DNA from 3 places in the Aeribacillus sp. FSL K6-1305 genome. Region 1 is predicted to be linked to each of the others. Evidence: predicted binding sites of a transcription regulator. Region 1 holds the regulator's gene; each other region holds the start of a gene.
What was found. The regulator Rex, encoded in region 1, represses fermentation and respiration genes when NADH is low (regulators of the CRP and FNR family bind a similar motif). The targets are predictions, from matches to a motif close to TTGTGAAATATTTCACAA.

Region 1 (6,273 bases):
TTAATAAGGTAGATTTACCAACTCCGTTTGGCCCTATTAAAGCAATTGAGTCCTTCCTGTTGATCGAAAAGTTAATATTTTTCACGATCGGAGTTTTTTGATCGTAGGAAAGGGACAAATCAATGGCTTTTAACACGTCATTGCCGCTTTGCTTTTCGATTTCGAAGGAAAAGCTGGCTGACTTCTCGTCCCCAGCGGGTCTGTCCAGTATTTCCATTTTCTCAAGCATTTTCCTTCTGCTTTGCGCACGTTTCGTTGTCGATGCTCTTGCTAAGTTTCGTTGAATAAAATCTTTCATCCGCGCGATTTCTTCTTGCTGTTTTTCAAATTGTTTTAATTCCCTTTCGTACGCTTCCGCTTTTTGTTTTAAATAAGTGCTGTAATTCCCAACATACTTCGTACAAACTGTTCGTGATATTTCATAAACAGTGTTGACAACGCGATCTAAAAAGTACCGGTCATGGGAAACAATTAGAACCGCTCCATTATAATGCTGTAAATATTGTTCGAGCCAGTTTAATGTTTCCATGTCGAGATGGTTTGTCGGCTCGTCGAGTATGAGCAGATCCGGTTTTTTCAACAGGAGCTTTCCGAGTGCTAACCGGGTTTTTTGTCCTCCGCTCAAAACCGAAATTTTAGTTGAATAGTCGTAATCAGCAAACCTTAATCCATGCAGCACAGAACGGATATCCGCCTCATATTGATATCCGCCATTTTCTTTATATAAATGTTGGAGTGAATCATATTCCTTCATTAAGCTTTGCAAAGCATGAGAATCTCCAGCTGAGGAGATAGCTGCCATTTTTTGTTCAATATTTCGCAGCTCAGCTTCGATGTTCCGCAGCTCTTCAAAAACGGTTAGCATTTCATCCCATATCGACTTAGTTGATTCTAATCCTGTGTTTTGTGCCAGATAGCCGATTGTTAAATCTTTTGGCTTCACAATTTCACCAGAATCAAAGGGCATTTCACCGGCAATGATTTTCAATAATGTTGATTTTCCGGCTCCATTGCGGCCTACAACGGCGATTTTATCTCCTGTTTGGATTTCCAGCTTAATATTCGATAAAATAAGGTCAGCACCATAATATTTTGTGATTTTGTTTAACTGCAATAAAATCATCCATAGTTCACCTCAATCTTTGCTAGAATAAGTGTAGCCTATATATTTGACTGCAGGCAACTGACCTGATGAACAAAAGGACAAGAAATTGTAACAATCGTTCAAAAGACACGAATAAAAAAATAGTGTATAGTTTTTATATAAGGAGAGTTTGGAGAAAAAACAAATAAAAAGAAATGTAGACGGAGAAGAAGATCAGGATGGAAGCGTTATCAGTCTGATATTGTTTCATACAGGCGAGCAGCCGCTTGCTAGAAAACATAGTTAAAAACAAAATTAGTCAGGTTGTTTTGGATTGCGAGGGATGAGCATTGAATCAAGATCAATCTAAGATACCGCAAGCAACTGCAAAAAGATTACCTCTATATTATCGGTTTTTGCAAAATTTACATGCCTCGGGAAAACAACGTGTTTCCTCTCAAGAACTGAGTGAAGCAGTAAAAGTAGATTCTGCGACAATTAGAAGGGACTTTTCATATTTCGGAGCGCTGGGCAAAAAAGGTTATGGATATAATGTCAATTATTTGTTATCATTTTTTAGAAAGACGCTTGACCAAGATGAGTTGACCAAAGTTGCCCTCATTGGCGTCGGAAATTTGGGAACAGCTTTTTTAAATTACAATTTTACAAAAAATAACAACACACAAATTGTTATTGCATTTGACATTAATAAACGAAAAGTAGGAATGAAAATTGGTGGAGTTCCAATTTATCATTTGGATCAGCTAGAAAGTGAATTGCCTGATGATGTGCCTGTTGCGATATTAACGGTCCCGGCAACCGCCGCTCAAGGAATAACGGATCGGTTAGTGGAAAAAGGCATAAAAGGCATTTTAAATTTTACGCCGGCTCGCTTAAATGTTCCGGATAAAATTCGGATTCATCATATCGATCTATCTGTTGAACTTCAGGCTCTTGCATATTTTTTAAAACATTATTCGAATGAAGATTGAAGGAGCGATATTAAATGCCAACAATTGGAATTGGAAGCTTGCTGTTGATTGTATTTGCAGCTCTGCTTGTTTTCGGGCCGAAAAAACTTCCTGAGCTTGGAAAAGCTATAGGAGAATCATTAAAGGAGTTTAAAAGTGCCACGAAGGGCTTAGCAGACGATGATGAAGAAAACAAGAAAAATGAATAGCAAGAAGAATGGATGAATAATGATGAGCGAAAAAAAAATGTCCGTGTTGGAGCATATAGCGGAGCTTAGAAAACGGCTGATTATTGTAGTCGTTTTCTTTTTCGTTGCTATGATTACTGGCTTTTTCATAGCGAAGCCAATTATTGTTTTTTTACAGCAAACTGATGAAGCAAAGCAATTCGCCTTAAATGCTTTTCGTCCTGCAGATCCATTGATCGTTTATATGCAGATTACATTTATTATTGCTTTAATTCTAACTTTCCCTGTTTTATTGTACCAGCTTTGGGCGTTTATCAGCCCAGGACTGTATGAAAAAGAAAGGCGGGTCACATTAAGCTATATACCGTTGTCGGTTGCTTTATTTCTTTTAGGAATAAGCTTCTCTTATTTTATTTTGTTTCCTTTTGTCATCGATTTTATGGGGCGGCTTTCCAATGATTTAAACATTCAACAAATGATAGGAATAAATGAATACTTTCGTTTCCTGCTGCAGTTAACATTGCCTTTCGGACTGTTGTTTCAGCTTCCCGTTGTCATTATGTTTTTAACAAGACTCGGGATCATCAATCCGGCGTTTTTGGCAAAGGTTAGAAAATATGCGTATTTTGTATTGCTTGTTATCGCAGCGATTATTACGCCGCCTGAAATTGTGTCGCATTTAATGGTCACGATTCCGCTATTCATTTTGTATGAAATAAGTATCATTGTTTCAAGATTTGCTTACAAAAAAGCACAGTCTTCTCAAATAAAAGAATCAGATCAAAAGTAAAACCGATGGGCTGTTATAAACATATCCCTCTTGTGAAGACAGTATAGGCTTTTTTCCTACTGTCTACACAAGAGGGATAATATCATTACACCTCATCGGTTGTTTTTTGCTTTCCGAATTTTATATGAGAAAGTGAACATGCGGATGGAAACAGCAAAATCAAACGTGGCTAAAATCATTAAAATCATATTTGTAGCTGTCCACATACCATTTTCAGCATGATGAATTGCTAAATATGTAAATAGAACTCCCATGATAAAATAGAAGAGTCCCATGGAAACGGGATGAAAATTCATAATCTTAGCTGCCTCCAATAATGATTTGTATTTGTTCCATTTGCTTCATCATGTTTTCAATCTCATCATGATAAATTGTTTGAATGATGACTACGATTGTATTCATCATTGTATGGGCAAAAATAGGGACTAATATGCGTTTTGTTTTATAATATAAAAAAGCGAACGTAAACCCCATTGCTGTATAACGCAATAAAAGTTCAGGTTCCCCATGCACGATGCCGAACAATAGCGAGCTGACAAGCGCGCCGATCCAAAAATTCGTTTTTTGATAAATCACCCCGAAAATAATTTTTCGGAAGATAATTTCTTCAAGAATCGGTCCTATTATTGATGTGACAATAATCAAATAAGGCGTTGCTTCAATTAAATCCATAATAACTTGAGTATTTTCCGACATCGGATTAACTTTAAGTACATATATTTCAATATTGCCAACGATTGTTTGAATGAAAAAAGCTAAAAAAACTCCGAAAACAGCCCATATGGCAGATTCGCCGAAAGAAGCTTTTTCAATCCGGACATTATTTTTTCGTTCATGACGAAGGAGAAATAAAATAATGACAAACGCAGCAGTAAAACTTGTAATCGACCAATATGCTTGCGCTTGAAAAAGTCCTGCATTGAGATTTTCATCGACGCCAACACCCAGTTCATAAAAAAGGGGAACTCCAATATAGGATGAGAGCTGCATAATGATGTACGTAATGATGATCCACCAATATTGCTTTTTCACGAATAGTTCTCCTTTATAAAAGATTCATATGACTATTTTAACACACAATGGTTTTAAGAAAGAAAAACAATTTTGACAAGGGAAGCACTTAATGGAGGATGTTAAAATTTTTTTAAAAGAGACTTGAAAAATAGAGGAGGTTTCTTTAATATAATAATTGGTGTTAGCACTCGATAGCAATGAGTGCTAATAATGAATAAGGAATAAATTTTGAAAATCTCAAAAGATATTTGAGGAGGTTGTTTCCCTTGTTAAAGCCATTAGGTGATCGCGTTGTAATTGAACTTGTTGAAACAGAAGAAAAAACAGCAAGCGGCATCGTATTGCCTGACACAGCTAAAGAAAAACCTCAAGAAGGTAAAGTAGTAGCAGTTGGTACTGGTCGTGTATTAGACAGCGGTGAACGTGTTGCAGTTGAAGTTGCTGTTGGCGATCGCATTATCTTCTCAAAATACGCCGGCACAGAAGTAAAATATGACGGCAAAGAATACTTAATTTTGCGTGAAAGCGACATTTTGGCTGTGATCGGCTAATAGAGACAGCCCAATATCATAGACAATTTAAATTTTGAGGAGGTTTTCGCAACATGGCAAAAGAAATTAAATTCAGTGAAGAAGCACGTCGTGCAATGCTGCGTGGTGTGGATAAATTAGCAGATGCGGTTAAAGTTACTTTAGGACCAAAAGGCCGTAACGTTGTTCTTGAGAAAAAATTCGGTTCTCCGTTAATTACAAACGATGGCGTTACGATTGCAAAAGAAATTGAATTAGAAGATCCATTTGAAAACATGGGTGCAAAATTAGTTGCAGAAGTTGCTAGCAAAACAAACGATGTTGCTGGGGACGGTACAACTACTGCAACAGTTTTAGCTCAAGCAATGATCCGCGAAGGACTTAAAAACGTAACAGCTGGCGCAAACCCAATGGGTGTGCGTAAAGGAATTGAAAAAGCAGTTGCTACAGCTGTTGAAGAATTAAAAGCAATTTCTAAACCAATTGAAGGAAAAGAATCAATTGCTCAAGTTGCTGCTATTTCTGCTGCGGATGATGAAGTAGGTAAATTAATTGCTGAAGCAATGGAACGTGTTGGTAACGATGGCGTTATCACTATTGAAGAATCTAAAGGTTTCACTACTGAGCTAGACGTTGTAGAAGGAATGCAGTTTGACCGCGGATATGCTTCTCCATACATGGTAACAGATTCTGATAAAATGGAAGCTGTTCTTGAAAATCCATACATTTTAATTACCGACAAGAAAATCTCTAACATCCAAGAAATCTTGCCAGTTCTTGAGCAAGTTGTACAACAAGGCAAACCTTTATTAATCATTGCTGAAGATGTTGAAGGAGAAGCTTTAGCAACATTAGTTGTGAACAAACTTCGCGGTACATTTAATGCTGTAGCTGTAAAAGCTCCTGGATTCGGTGACCGCCGCAAAGCAATGTTAGAAGATATCGCCATTTTAACAGATGGTGAAGTTATTACAGAAGATTTAGGTTTAGATCTTAAGAGCGCTACTATTTCTCAATTAGGCCGCGCTGCAAAAGTTGTTGTAACGAAAGAAACAACTACAATTGTTGAAGGCGCAGGCGCAAGCGACAAAATTGCAGCTCGCGTAAATCAAATTAAAGCTCAATTGGAAGAAACAACTTCTGAATTTGATAAAGAAAAACTTCAAGAGCGCTTAGCAAAATTAGCTGGCGGCGTAGCAGTTATCAAAGTTGGTGCCGCTACTGAAACAGAATTGAAAGAACGTAAACTTCGCATCGAAGACGCTCTTAACTCCACTCGTGCAGCAGTGGAAGAAGGAATTGTCTCCGGTGGTGGTACAGCTCTAGTTAACGTTTACAAAAAAGTTGCTGAAATTGAAGCAGAAGGCGACGTTCAAACTGGTGTAAACATCGTTCTTCGCGCTTTAGAAGAGCCAGTTCGCCAAATCGCTCACAACGCTGGTTTAGAAGGCTCTGTTATCGTTGAACGCTTGAAAAAAGAAGAAGTTGGAATCGGCTTTAACGCTGCTACAGGCGAATGGGTGAACATGATCGAAGCTGGTATCGTTGACCCAACAAAAGTAACTCGTTCTGCTCTTCAAAACGCAGCATCCGTTGCCGCTATGTTCTTAACAACTGAAGCAGTTGTTGCTGACAAACCAGAAGAAAACAAAGGCAACGGCAACCCAGGCATGCCTGACATGGGCGGAATGATGTA
Region 2 (6,273 bases), 550 kb from region 1:
ACGGTCATCTTGTCAAATGGGCGAAGCAAGGTGTTCTATTATTGAACACTGTGCTGACGGTAAGGCAGGGACTAGCCAATTCTCATAAAGGAAAAGGATGGGAACAATTTACCGATCGAGTGATTAGCTGTTTAAACGAGCGAGAGCGTCCAGTCGTCTTTATTTTATGGGGAAGGCATGCACAGGCGAAAAAAGAAATGATTAACATGAATAAGCATTTTGTCATTGAGTCGCCGCATCCATCGCCATTTTCGGCAAACAGAGGCTTTTTTGGCAGCAGGCCTTTTTCTAAAGCAAATCAATTTTTAAAGTCCATCGGATCAGAAAAAATTGACTGGTGCATCAGCGATAATGACATTTAATTGCTGCCTGCCGTTTGCGTGATATGTGGAAACATGAAAAAGGGACTATCCAAAAATAAAACGGATGAAGAAACATCATAAAGTTTTTCTTCATCCGTCTTTTTATTTTTTTGGAGATTCTGTTGAAAGTGAATGATTTTCCGGACGCTTTCAATAGATTGTGTTCCATGGCCACAATTCCAACTCCGTTTGGACTTTCGAAAGCCCTCGAAAAGAAAATCTGCGGAACGACCGATTGCCTTTAATATGACGGGGCGCACTTTCTGCCTCGGTTTTTCTTCAAGAATAGATTTGTGCACACTCGTCATTGCATTGGAATCTGTCATATTTGCGCATAAAAGGATTTTTTAGGAAATATTGAAGCAATATAGACTTGTAAAACGTCTTTCAAATAGAAAGGAGGTTCGAAGCAAATGACCAATATCTCAAGACTACAAAAGCATCGCTTTGTTCTTTGCGGAGTAGAGGATTTGACAAAGTACGATCATTCCTAACAATTTTATTTATTACAAGGAGGAAAAATATGTTAAAAAAGGTATCTTAATCTTAAGTTCTTCAGCAATACTATTAACAACATTCGTAGGATTTGAAGGTAATAAAACAAGTGCTGCGACAAATGAACCAACTACTGTATTACCAACTGAAAATGATTATGATGCTTTAAATAATGAGAAAAAAGAGTTAGTTCTCGACTATAATAGTTTTGCTAAAAATTATCAATTAGATAGACCAGGTTCTATTACAGTAACTGACCCAGTTAGACTTAGCGGCGTTCAAACAAACTCTGTTCCTAGCTATGCAGTTAAAAAAGCTTTAAAATGGGCGATTAGTAACACTACTACCATAACTAATTTTGTAGGTAAAACTTTAGGGAAAGACGCAACTGTTAAAGTAGGAAATTTAATGCATACTTACGTTAAACCTGCTTTAAGAAAATTAATTAGAAAGTGTGGAAAATTTAACCTATGGTAAGATAGAAGATGCTGTTTATCAAGCATTAAAAAAACCTCTAGGAAAAACCACAGCTAGAATTGTAGCCTCCGTAATTAGAGAAGCTATTGAATTTTTGGCTCCAGTGTAAGACACATAGGTAGGGAGGGGAAGTATGAATGAAAGAATTAGAGGATAGAATTAAACATATTGAAGAAGAAATTGAACAAATTAACAGACTTGATAAAGAAACATATCAATTAACACAAAAACTGGGTAAAGTAATGAAACTATTGGTTGAACTTGTTGAAACAAACAAACATATTGATAAAAATGATATAGACTATGTTCTTTTAAAATTAAATATTGATGCAACTAAGTATCATAAATTAACCTTATTAGTCAGTAAAACAGAAAGAATGTATAGAAAAACTGGTGAATTTCCAAATCTTCAGGAGTTTCATCAGTATGTCATTGAAACACTTTCTCTCACTGATGAAGACAAACAAAGTTTTTCAATTGAAGTTACTGAAAACCTATTAAGAAAATTTGCAAAAGATGAAGATAACCTTTTTCCAGTATGCAAAAAGATTCTTTCAACAAAATAATAAAAGAGCACACTCGTCCGAGTCGAATTCTGGTTAACTAAAACTGATTTCCGAGCAATAATTAAAGGTGGAATTGGTGGAGCAGTTGCAGGAGCTATCGTAGGGGCTATTTTATCTGAATATGTAACTGGCGTCCCAGTATAGAAAGTATAATTATAGTAAATATTCTATAGTCTTTCCCCAATTGGGGGAGAAATGATTATTATGAAACAAGCCGTTTTTTCCGCAGTTTTTGCGGGATTAGTTGTTTTAGTAGGTGAGTATATTTCACAAATAGTTTCATCAAGTTATCAAAATACCATTTGATGATTGGCATCCCATTTATTTGTAAACTGTTTGAAAAATAAGCAACATATCATATTTTAGACTTTCTGATAAAGTCGCTAAATGAAGTAAGTGGAGAAAACAGCTCGTTTTTCTTCATTGGCTTTTGTATTTTTGAAAGTAGCTGGCGAATACCAGCATAGGCGAATTCCCAGTTGCAAAAGAGATTTTATCTAAATGAGAGGTGCTTTACCATCGCCTCTCACTTTTTGCGTTTCTTTAAGCAAATTCTCGTCTTTGTCTGATTGCAATATTATGTACTTTATTTTGCAGCACACAGTTCTTTCTTTATTGTTCGTTTGACGCTTGCATTTTTACTAGAAAGTGTGTTTTTTGTTAAAACAAATAGAGGCCCCAAAAGCCAACTTTCAATGACTTTTGGGCCAGGGTCCATTATTTCAATGCTTGCTGCAAAAACTCAGGAAGCTTAAAGCATCCTTCGAGAATGGCTTGATTTACATATTTTGTATCTTTCGAAAAATTGTCCGACTTTACATCTTCATATTTTTTCGATCCGATTGTAAAGCTCCATAGTCCTCCCGGATATGTAGGAACAACAGCTGTGTATAGTTTTGTAATCGGGAATAAAGATTGAATATGGCTATAAGACCGTTTTAAAACATCCAAATGGAAAACAGGCGATTGACTTTGGCATACCATGAGGCCATCGTCTTTTAACGTTTTATATAGGTTGGTATAAAAATCTTTTGAAAACAGCTGTTCTGCCGGTCCAATCGGGTCAGAAGAGTCAACAATGATCACATCGTATTCATTTTGTTTGTTTTCTACATATTTCACGCCGTCAATAAATAAGAAATTTACGCGCGGGTCGCTTAAGTTTCCTGACACTTCAGGCAGATGCTCCTTGCATGCGGAAACGACAAGCTCGTCAATTTCCACCATATCGATTTCCTTCACTGAATCATATTTGCACACTTCTCTGGCAACACCGCAGTCTCCGCCGCCGATGATCAGCACTTTTTCCGGATTTGGGTGGAGATTGAGCGGGATATGGGAAATCATTTCATTATATATATGCCCATCAATAGAAGTGGTTTGCACAACTCCATCTAGCACTAGCATGCGGCCAAAATCATATGAATCCAATACCATAACATGTTGAAAAGGGGATTGCTTTGAAAAAAGCACTTCTTTGATTCTATAGCTGATTTTTAAATTTTCTCTTTCATCTTCTGTTAACCATAAATCGCCGTTTATTGTTTGCAAATATTGATTGTCCATCTGCAGGCCCTCCTTGTGCTCAAAAATTCCTTACTTATTGTAACAAGTTTGTTATGAAAAGTGAATGAAGCAGACAAGTTTGTCAATAAGGAAAAAATCAAATATGATAAAAAAGCAAGATCATTATCTTTCAATAAGGAGCGATAGGAGTTGAATATACCGGTCTCAAGCATAATAGGAAAAATGGAGGAGGAACTGAAAAAGGCAAAGGCAGCAGGAACACCTCATGATCTAAAAGCCCGGCTTCTTGTCATCCGTTCTTTATGTGATGTTATTTTGGATCAACAAGAGGAAAATTATGATTTTTCAGCTAGTCAAGAGCCAAAAAGCGAAAGTGAAATAACTCCATTAGAGCTGGAAAAAATGATCGGAAATGCAAACAGCAAAACGCTGACAATGAAAGAACGTTTGTTGGTCGAAGACGATGCAAATGGAGAATCTATTTTTGATTTCTAACAAAATCTTGTCATCTGTAAAATCTTCATTTAAAAAAAACGGACGATAAGGTAAGATGAAGGGAAAAAGGGGTGAAGATGATGAAAATATTTTTCATTCTTGGAGCCGTCGGTGCTTTTTTGTCTGTAGCTTTAGGAGCATTCGGCGCCCATGGTTTGGAAGGGAAAATTCCGCAAAAATATTTGGAGACATGGCAAACAGGTGTACAATATCAAATGTTCCATTCGATAGGCCTTTTTGTCACGGCTCTGTTTTTGCAGCAGCATCCGCAGGCAGGCTATGCAAATTGGGCCGGGTGGCTGATGCTCATCGGTATTCTCCTGTTTTCCGGAAGCCTGTATATATTAAGTGTGACGCAGATCAAAGTGTTAGGTGCAATTACGCCGCTTGGAGGCATTTCATTTTTAATTGCATGGGTTCTTCTTGCTGTTGCTGCAGTTAAATATATGTAAATATAAACGTCTGTCTACTATATCGGGACAGGCGTTTTTTTGTGCAAAGAAATGAAAGGGTGACCTTCTTAACCGATTCAAAGGTCATAGCCAGAGCTTCATCCAAAAATGTGTCCCGTTCATTTTGGCTCCTAGCTTCCTAATGATAGAAGATTCAGTGTGAATGCAATGTTTTTTGTTCAACATACTGTCAAAAAGTACTATGGAAAATGTGATTTTTTTCACAGATTGACTAACGTAAGCTAAACTACAATTTTTTTAAAAGAAGAAAAGGTGGTGTTATGGGTGGCAAAAGAATTCATCTCCGATAAAAAAGAGCAGGAAATTGCTCAAAAGAAAGAATATTCGTTATTTGGCACTTTTTTATCTGTTCTTATGCTGGCTCTTTTTTTAATACTTTCTTGGTTTGGAGTTTACTACTTATTTATTCAACGATTATAAAGGAGGGGGATCATCTTGCATTTGCACAAACTTGAAAAGGTTTGGCTATTAATAGGTATAGGTACGCTTGTGATGTTTTTAACAATCGTGGGCATCAGTGCATTTGCACAAGGTCATCATCCGCCGAGTGATCTGACCACATTGGATCCGCAAAAAGTCGATACGACAGAGCCGTTTAATCAACCAGGCTTAAAGAAAATTGGAGACAACGAATACGAACTTGTTATAGTTTCTCAAGCTTTTGCCTTTATGCCGAATGACATAAAAATACCGGAGGGAGCAAAAGTTCATATTATCGTGACAAGCAAAGATGTTGTTCATGGCCTTGAAATCGTTGGCACAAATGTCAACATGATGGTGACCCCGGGACATGTGAATTCGCTTACACATACATTCCATAAACCCGGCAGCTATTTAATAATTTGCAACGAATATTGCGGTACTGGGCACCAAATGATGAGCACGAAAATTGAGGTGACAAAAGCATGAAAAATACAGCGCTTCACCCAAACGATGGAAAGCTGGCGCTCGCCCATATTGCAGTTGGTTATATTGCATTGTTTTTAGGAGCGATTGCCGGGTTATTGCAGGCTTTTGTTAGAAGCGGAACGCTTGAGCTTCCGGCAGGGATCGGGTATTATCAGCTTTTGACTGCTCATGGCGTTTTGTTGGCACTTGTTTTTACAACATTTTTTATCATTGGTTTTTTATATGCTTCCATGAGTCGGACGACAGGTGATTTAACTCCGTTTGCCAAAAAGGCGGGTTGGATCGGCTTTTGGCTTATGACGATTGGAACAGCGATTACAACGGTTATGATCTTATTAAATAAAGCGACCGTTCTATACACTTTTTATGCACCACTTAAAGCATCGCCATGGTTTTATATCGGTCTGACGCTTGTTGTAGTCGGCAGCTGGGTAAGCGGAGCTGGCATGTTTAGCCAATACGCTGTCTGGAAAAAGAAAAATGAAGGAAAACCGTCTCCTCTATTAAGCTTTATGGCAGTTGCCACAATGATTTTATGGATCATAGCAACATTGGGCGTAGCAGTAACGGTATTATTCCAGTTTATTCCTTGGTCCTTCGGGTTAGTCGATAAAATCAATGTGCTGTTAAGCAGAACACTTTTTTGGTATTTCGGCCATCCATTAGTGTATTTCTGGTTATTGCCTGCCTATATGTGCTGGTACGTCATCATTCCAAAAATAATAGGCGGGAAAATTTTCAGCGATTCGCTTGCAAGACTGGCGTTTGTACTGTTTGTTCTTTTTTCCATCCCAGTCGGCTTCCATCATCAAATACTAGAGTCTGGGATCACTCCGTTTTGGAAGTTTTTGCAAATTGTGTTGACGTTTATGGTCATTGTTCCATCTTTAATGACAGCTTTCGCTTTGTTTGCAACATTTGAAATAAGCGGAAGAGAAAAAGGGGCCAGCGGACTGTTTGGCTGGGTGA
Region 3 (6,273 bases), 600 kb from region 1:
AAAATAACAATACCGACGTTATTTTCTTCAAGGTTTTGGGCTAATCCCATAACGCCGTTTGAAAATTCGACAAGCTCACCGGCCATGACATTGTCGAGGCCATGAGCACGTGCGATCCCGTCACCTACTTGAATAACTGTGCCGACATCGCTAACTTCTATTTCAGACTGATAGTTTTCAATTTGCTTTTTTATCAGTGCACTAATTTCTTCAGCTTTGATGCTCATGAGTTTCACCCCTATCTACGAACTTTTCGCTAAATTCCGCCCGATGCGTTCGAGCTTACTCTTGATGCTACCGTCAAAAATACGATTGCCGATTTGAAGTTTCAGTCCGCCAATTAAGTTCTGATCAATGATGTTTGTGATCTTAAGCGATTTTTTTCCGACCTTTTGCGCAAATACTTCTGAAAGAGCCTGCTTTTCTTCATCCTTCAACGGACGGACGGAGTAAACCGTTGCTTCTGCTGTTTGCTGTTCTTCATTTGCAAGCTCCACAAAGTTATCTACAAGTTCAGGAACTAAGCGGATGCGATGGCGATCGATAAGCAGAAGAAGAGTATTGATAATTTCAGCACTCAATGAAGAAAACGCTTCATTGACCAATGATTTTTTATTTTCGAGCAACACCTTCGGATGCTCTAAAATTTGCAGCAATTTTTGATTTTCAATAAACGCCTGCTTTACAATCCGCAATTCTTCTTCAAACTGCTTCACTTGATTTTTTTCCTTTGCAATTTGAAAAAGAGCTGACGCATAGCGCTTTGCCACTCCGCCAATCATAACTGTTCTCCTACCTCTTTAATATAATCATTGATCAGCTTCTCTTGCTCAGCCTCATTCAATTCTTTTTCAATCACTTTAGAAGCAATAAGAACGGATAATGATGCCACTTGATTACGCAATTCAGCAACGGCTTGCTCTTTTTCGTGTTCGATTTCTTTCTTGGCTGCTTCTTTCAGTCTTTCTGCCTCCGCACGAGCCGCTTGGATGATATCTTCTTTTTGCTGTTCGCCGAGTTTTTTCGCATTTTCAACAAGCTCCTGTGCTTCGATGCGGGCTTGCTTTAATAGCTCACGCTGCTCTTCGGCAAGCTTTTTGGCTTCCGCATGCTTTTCTTCCGCAGCGTTTATTTCATTTGCAATAAATTCTTCCCTCTGTTTCATAATGCCCATAAGCGGACCAAAAGCATATTTTTTGAGCAATGCTAACAAAACTAAAAATACAACGAGCTGAACGAGCATATCTCCTGCTGCGAAGCCTCCAGCTCCGAGGGCAAATTCAACTGTTAACACGGCTTCGTTTCACTCCCTTCAAAACTTCCGTTTTCCAACTACCGGCTATATTGGGACTCTGTTACCATTCACAACATAAAGGAATGGCGAAGATGCTTAAAAAACTTCGCCATTTCCTCTTTTTCACTTGCTGTCCTTTCGATTCGGACTTCACGCAAATTGATTGCATGCCGATTTCTAAAAAGCCTTTTTCAACACCAATCTAGGCAAGGCTCTTTTGAAATTTTCAAATTACGCACCAAAAGCCATAAATGCAATAACAACCGCGATAATCGGAATCGCCTCAACCAACGCAACCCCGATAAACATAGTAGTTTGAAGCATACCGCGCGCCTCAGGTTGACGAGCAATACCTTCTACTGTACGAGATACGATAAGTCCGTTACCAATACCAGCACCAAGTGCCGCTAAACCAATTGCAATTGCAGCTGCTAATAAATTCATGAATAAAGTCCTCCTTTATTTGTTTAAAAATAATTTTTTACACAAAAATTATGATGAAGTCATTTATTTTTAATGGTCATGGCTAACTTTATGCGCCATATAAACCATTGTTAACATTGTAAAGATAAAAGCTTGGATTGCACCTACAAAAATACTGAATGCCTGCCACGCCATCATCGGAATAATTGCCCCGATGAAGCCGAATGCTCCGCTAGTTGCCAAGCTGACAAGCAGACCTAGCAAAATTTCCCCAGCATAGATGTTACCGTAAAGACGAAGACCAAGCGTCAACGTGTTTGCAAACTCTTCAATAATTTTAAGCGGGAACAAAAACGGCAGTGGCTTGAAAAAGTCGCTTCCATAGGCGGAAAAGCCCTTTAATTTAATCCCGTAATAATGCGATAAACCGACGACTAAAATGGCCAGTGTCAGCGTTATGGTAGGATCAGCCGTAGGCGATTTCCACCAAAGCTCATGGTCAACAACGATAGCGAATGGTAGACCAAGCATATTGGAAACAAAAATGTACATGATGAGCGTCATTCCTAAAGTAAGGAATCGGCCGCCTGTCTGCCAGTCCATCGTGCTGTTAATAATGTTTTTCACAAAATCCATGACCCATTCCAAAAAGTTTTGCATGCCCGTTGGCTTCATTGCCAAAGAGCGGGTCGACATTACGGCGATGATAAATACAATTGCGCTAGATACAAGAATCATTAAAATATTGGACAAATTAAATTCAAGCCCTAATAATTTTACTATCGGCGCTTCGTGACCCAACAAAATTCACCTCTCTTCCCAAGCTTGTCCGCAAATGTATAGAATAGAATCTATCATAATGACAATATAGATTGTCATTAAACCAATAACCACGCTAATTAAATGGAAATGTTCAGGGAATTTAAGTGCGATTAATACCGCCAATCCTGCGGCTGCCATCCTTGAAACCGTTCCAAGCGAACGTGCTGTACGGCCTTCTTCAATTGCTTGCTGTATTTGCTTTGATTTACGCACTAGTATCCATAAATTATAGAGGCTAAAGCTTGTACCAAGGGCAAGACCGAGGAAAATATCTTGATAAGGAGTAAACCCCCACGCTAACACATAGATGGCAAGCAAAAACAGCAAATATTTTTTGCTGCGCACAAACAATTTTTCAATACGATCCATAGTTACCGTTCATTCTCCTGAAAAAAATGTTGGACTAATCTCAGCATCGCAATTATTCCCGCAGCCAGTCCAATTAGAAGACCGATGATCAAAAAAACGGGTTCTGTATGCAAATGTCGATCAAGCCATCTTCCTGCAAAAATCCCAACGAGCACTGACCCTGCCAAATAGGAAAGAATGGCAGTCATTAAAGCGTATGCTCGGAGCGGATGGTGCTCTTTTTGCCGCATTGGGTATGTCCTCACAATATAAAATTACCTTATTTTCATTATGTCAAAAGGCTGTTGAAAACCTTATCATCCCACCCCGTTTAGCATACAATAGGCACCAATCAATGTCAATCTGTTTCACGTCAAAAGTTGAGCTATTTGTTAAGAATATCACAATTTGTTCACAAATATTTTTGGTGTTTCTATTGACTTTTTAATATTTTTTTATCTAAAATGATTGTCGTTTCATAGCTGCTTTCTTCCCCGTCTTTTTTTGCAAAAATAAGCGCTTTGTAAACGCCGTTTGGAATGTCCTTAAATTGCCCGGAAATGTCTCTTTTCAACAAACCTCCCGGAATATTTCTTTGCCAGTCTAAAAAGCCTTTGAATGTTAAAGTGTCCGGGTCATACAGGGCAATCCCGAATTCATCCGCCCCTTGCGGCAAATAAAGCTCATAATGGTACATATTCCCTTGATCGGCAAGCCCAAATTCAAATCCCATGATTTTTGGATAATTCGGTTCGCCAACAACGAATAAATATGGAAGGCGGATTGTCTGGCTGCCGGCTGTCACAACAAGTGTCCCGTCATACAATCCTTCCCTCAATGATTTTGGTGCAACATCAATCGAGACGGATACTTCTCTTTTCCCGTTAGCAGGAACCTTTACGGAAATAGGGAGCTGCCATTGAACCCCTTTTTGATAATGCGGTTTAGAAAAAACAAACGTTTTTTCTTGATCGGAGAGATTTTCAAGAGTTAACGTGATCTCTTTCTTTTTCCTGCCGATATTTTTGTGAAATTGACCGAATGATAGAGATGCCGGATAAATGAGAGCTCTTGTCTGAACAGCCGATAAAATATCGATTCTTCCCGCCCCCTGCTCAAACACCTTGTACAGCCTTCCATTTTGATCATAAAGCGGTTTAGCAGTATTCATCATAGCTGCTTTTATTTGTTCCGGCGACCAATCTGGATGCTTTTGTTTGATCAATGCCGCTGCACCTGCTATATGCGGAGCAGCCATGCTTGTTCCTTGAAGAGCCATATACCCTTTAGGTATTGTGCTGTCAATTGCTACACCAGGCGCGACAAGATCGGGCTTCACTTCCCATGTGACTGTTACCGGTCCTTTTGATGAAAAGGGCGCGAGGCGATCTTGTTCTATCTGAATGGTTGTTTTGATGAACGATTTTTCATTCAATTGTTTGCGCAGCCATTCGCCATCTTCCTTTGAGATGGAGACAACAGGAAAGTCCAATTTTTCTTCTAAATTGCCGGTAAATCTCCCTTTCATGTTGTTGCAAATAATCAACGCTTGGGCTCCGGCCGATTTTGCATTTTTCGCTTTTTCGGCAAACGTGATCTCCCCGCGCTTCACCAAGGCTATTTTTCCTTTAACAGAAGGTTTAAAGTCTTTTTTCTCCCCTAAGCCTGCATATTCTATCCGTCCTCTAATTGTTGTCCAAGGGGCAGAATTGAACAAAGATTCAGCTGGTATTTTCTTTTGAAATCCTGAAAGGGTTAAATACTTTACGTCAAGAGGCGGTGTCGATGCGCCGACGGAAATTGCTTTGCTTGCAGTGCCAGGCGAACCGACGGTCCAAATGTTAGGTCCAGAGTTTCCGCTTGATACAACTGCAGTTATCCCCTCTTCAACGGCTCGGTTTAACGCCAGGCTTGTCGGATAATCCGGACCGTTCACATCATTGCCAAGGGAAAGATTTACGATATCTACCTGATCCTCAATCGATTTTTCAATCGCTGCAATAACTTGGTCTGTCGTCCCGTACCCATGAGGGCCAAGCGCTCTATAGGCAATGATGGAGGCTTCCGGAGCAACCCCTTTCAATTTTCCATTTGCGGCTATAATTCCTGCTACGTGAGTGCCGTGAATTGTCCTCGAATTGTCTTTCGCGACTGTTTCCATTGGGTCTTTGTCTTGATCTACAAAATCAAATCCGCCTTGATAATTTTTTTGTAAATCTCGGTGGTTGTAGTCGATCCCCGTATCTATAACAGCTACTTTCACTCCTTTTCCCGTCAATCTTTCATCCTTCGCGTCAAAATAGCCGCGTGCATCGATGCCGCCTATAAAAGGAACACTTTCTTCAACCGTTGCTTGAAAAGTCGTTACAGGCTCTGCATGTTCAATGTAAGGCTCTTTTACTAGCTGATCTAGATCTCTTTTTTTCCCTTTTACTGAAAATCCGGTAAACGTTTTTTTATATTCCCAGCAAATGTTTATTTCCGGATATTTTTTTTGAATCAACTCTTTTATTTTTGAAAGGTTCTGATCTGACAAAACAATGATCATTGTGACTTGTTCATCAGCATTCTCTTCAGGGATTTGCGGATGTTCGGGGAAGGTCTTTGCAAAAGCAGTTACATCAAAAACGTGGAAAATGAAGAAAAAAAGCAAACAAATTCGCACTGAAAGGTTTCCCATTTCTATCACCTCAGCACTTATTGTTCGCTATGAACATCAGTTTATTGCATGAAAAAAGTCGTTTTAAGGGAAAAGTGAGAAATTGATGGAGCTGTTTAATAAGTCGTTTTTACGGCTTATTGACGCCTATTAATGTTTTAGAAACGTTGATATATCGATGTTTATGATTTTGTGTTTTCAATGGGGATTTGACTTTCTGGACAGCTCCTTATATTAATGAATTTTTCATACTATGCTAAAAAGAAAGAGAGGGCACTTCACTTCGCCCTCTCCTGTTATTTTGTACCAAATAAACGGTCTCCTGCATCTCCTAAACCTGGTACGATATAGCCATGGTCGTTTAATTTCTCATCAAGTGCGGCAATGTAAATATCGACATCTGGATGAGCTTCTTCCATTGCTTTTACCCCTTCAGGAGCAGCTACTAGACACATGAAACGGATATTTTTTGCACCGCGTTTTTTTAGACACTCTATTGCTTCAACTGCTGAACCGCCGGTAGCCAGCATTGGGTCAACAACGATGAAATCCCGCTCTTCCACATCAGAAGGAAGTTTTACATAGTATTCTACAGGCTTTAATGTTTTCGGATCCCGATATAACCCGATATGGCCGACTTTTGCGGCAGGAATCAGTTTCAAAATGCCGTCAACCATTCCTAGCCCCGCACGCAAAATGGGAATAACCCCAAGTTTTTTTCCTGACA

Region 2: the regulator Rex is predicted to act here: its motif matches at 4,584-4,601, upstream of NST97_RS12240 (cytochrome c oxidase subunit 2A).
Region 3: the regulator Rex is predicted to act here: its motif matches at 3,277-3,294, upstream of NST97_RS11995 (AtpZ/AtpI family protein).

Annotation. Positions count from the first base shown of each region.
Region 1 is NZ_JBBOQV010000002.1:1,059,702-1,065,974, forward strand. Features, by position in the region: gene NST97_RS15005 (ABC-F family ATP-binding cassette domain-containing protein) at 1-1,123, opposite strand, end outside; gene NST97_RS15010 (redox-sensing transcriptional repressor Rex) at 1,435-2,076, shown strand; gene NST97_RS15015 (twin-arginine translocase TatA/TatE family subunit) at 2,091-2,264, shown strand; gene tatC (twin-arginine translocase subunit TatC) at 2,287-3,033, shown strand; gene NST97_RS15025 (YdiK family protein) at 3,126-3,329, opposite strand; gene NST97_RS15030 (CPBP family intramembrane glutamic endopeptidase) at 3,334-4,065, opposite strand; gene groES (co-chaperone GroES) at 4,314-4,598, shown strand; gene groL (chaperonin GroEL) at 4,652-6,273, shown strand, end outside.
Region 2 is NZ_JBBOQV010000002.1:510,024-516,296, reverse strand. Features, by position in the region: gene NST97_RS12265 (uracil-DNA glycosylase) at 1-362, shown strand, start outside; gene NST97_RS12260 (hypothetical protein) at 1,472-1,900, shown strand; gene speE (polyamine aminopropyltransferase) at 2,618-3,466, opposite strand; gene NST97_RS12250 (YwdI family protein) at 3,617-3,922, shown strand; gene NST97_RS12245 (DUF423 domain-containing protein) at 4,003-4,374, shown strand; gene NST97_RS12240 (cytochrome c oxidase subunit 2A) at 4,660-4,815, shown strand; gene NST97_RS12235 (cytochrome c oxidase subunit II) at 4,831-5,304, shown strand; gene NST97_RS12230 (b(o/a)3-type cytochrome-c oxidase subunit 1) at 5,301-6,273, shown strand, end outside.
Region 3 is NZ_JBBOQV010000002.1:458,092-464,364, forward strand. Features, by position in the region: gene atpA (F0F1 ATP synthase subunit alpha) at 1-227, opposite strand, end outside; gene NST97_RS11970 (F0F1 ATP synthase subunit delta) at 243-782, opposite strand; gene atpF (F0F1 ATP synthase subunit B) at 779-1,243, opposite strand; gene atpE (F0F1 ATP synthase subunit C) at 1,526-1,738, opposite strand; gene atpB (F0F1 ATP synthase subunit A) at 1,808-2,518, opposite strand; gene NST97_RS11990 (ATP synthase subunit I) at 2,525-2,908, opposite strand; gene NST97_RS11995 (AtpZ/AtpI family protein) at 2,911-3,138, opposite strand; gene NST97_RS12000 (S8 family serine peptidase) at 3,321-5,567, opposite strand; gene upp (uracil phosphoribosyltransferase) at 5,843-6,273, opposite strand, start outside.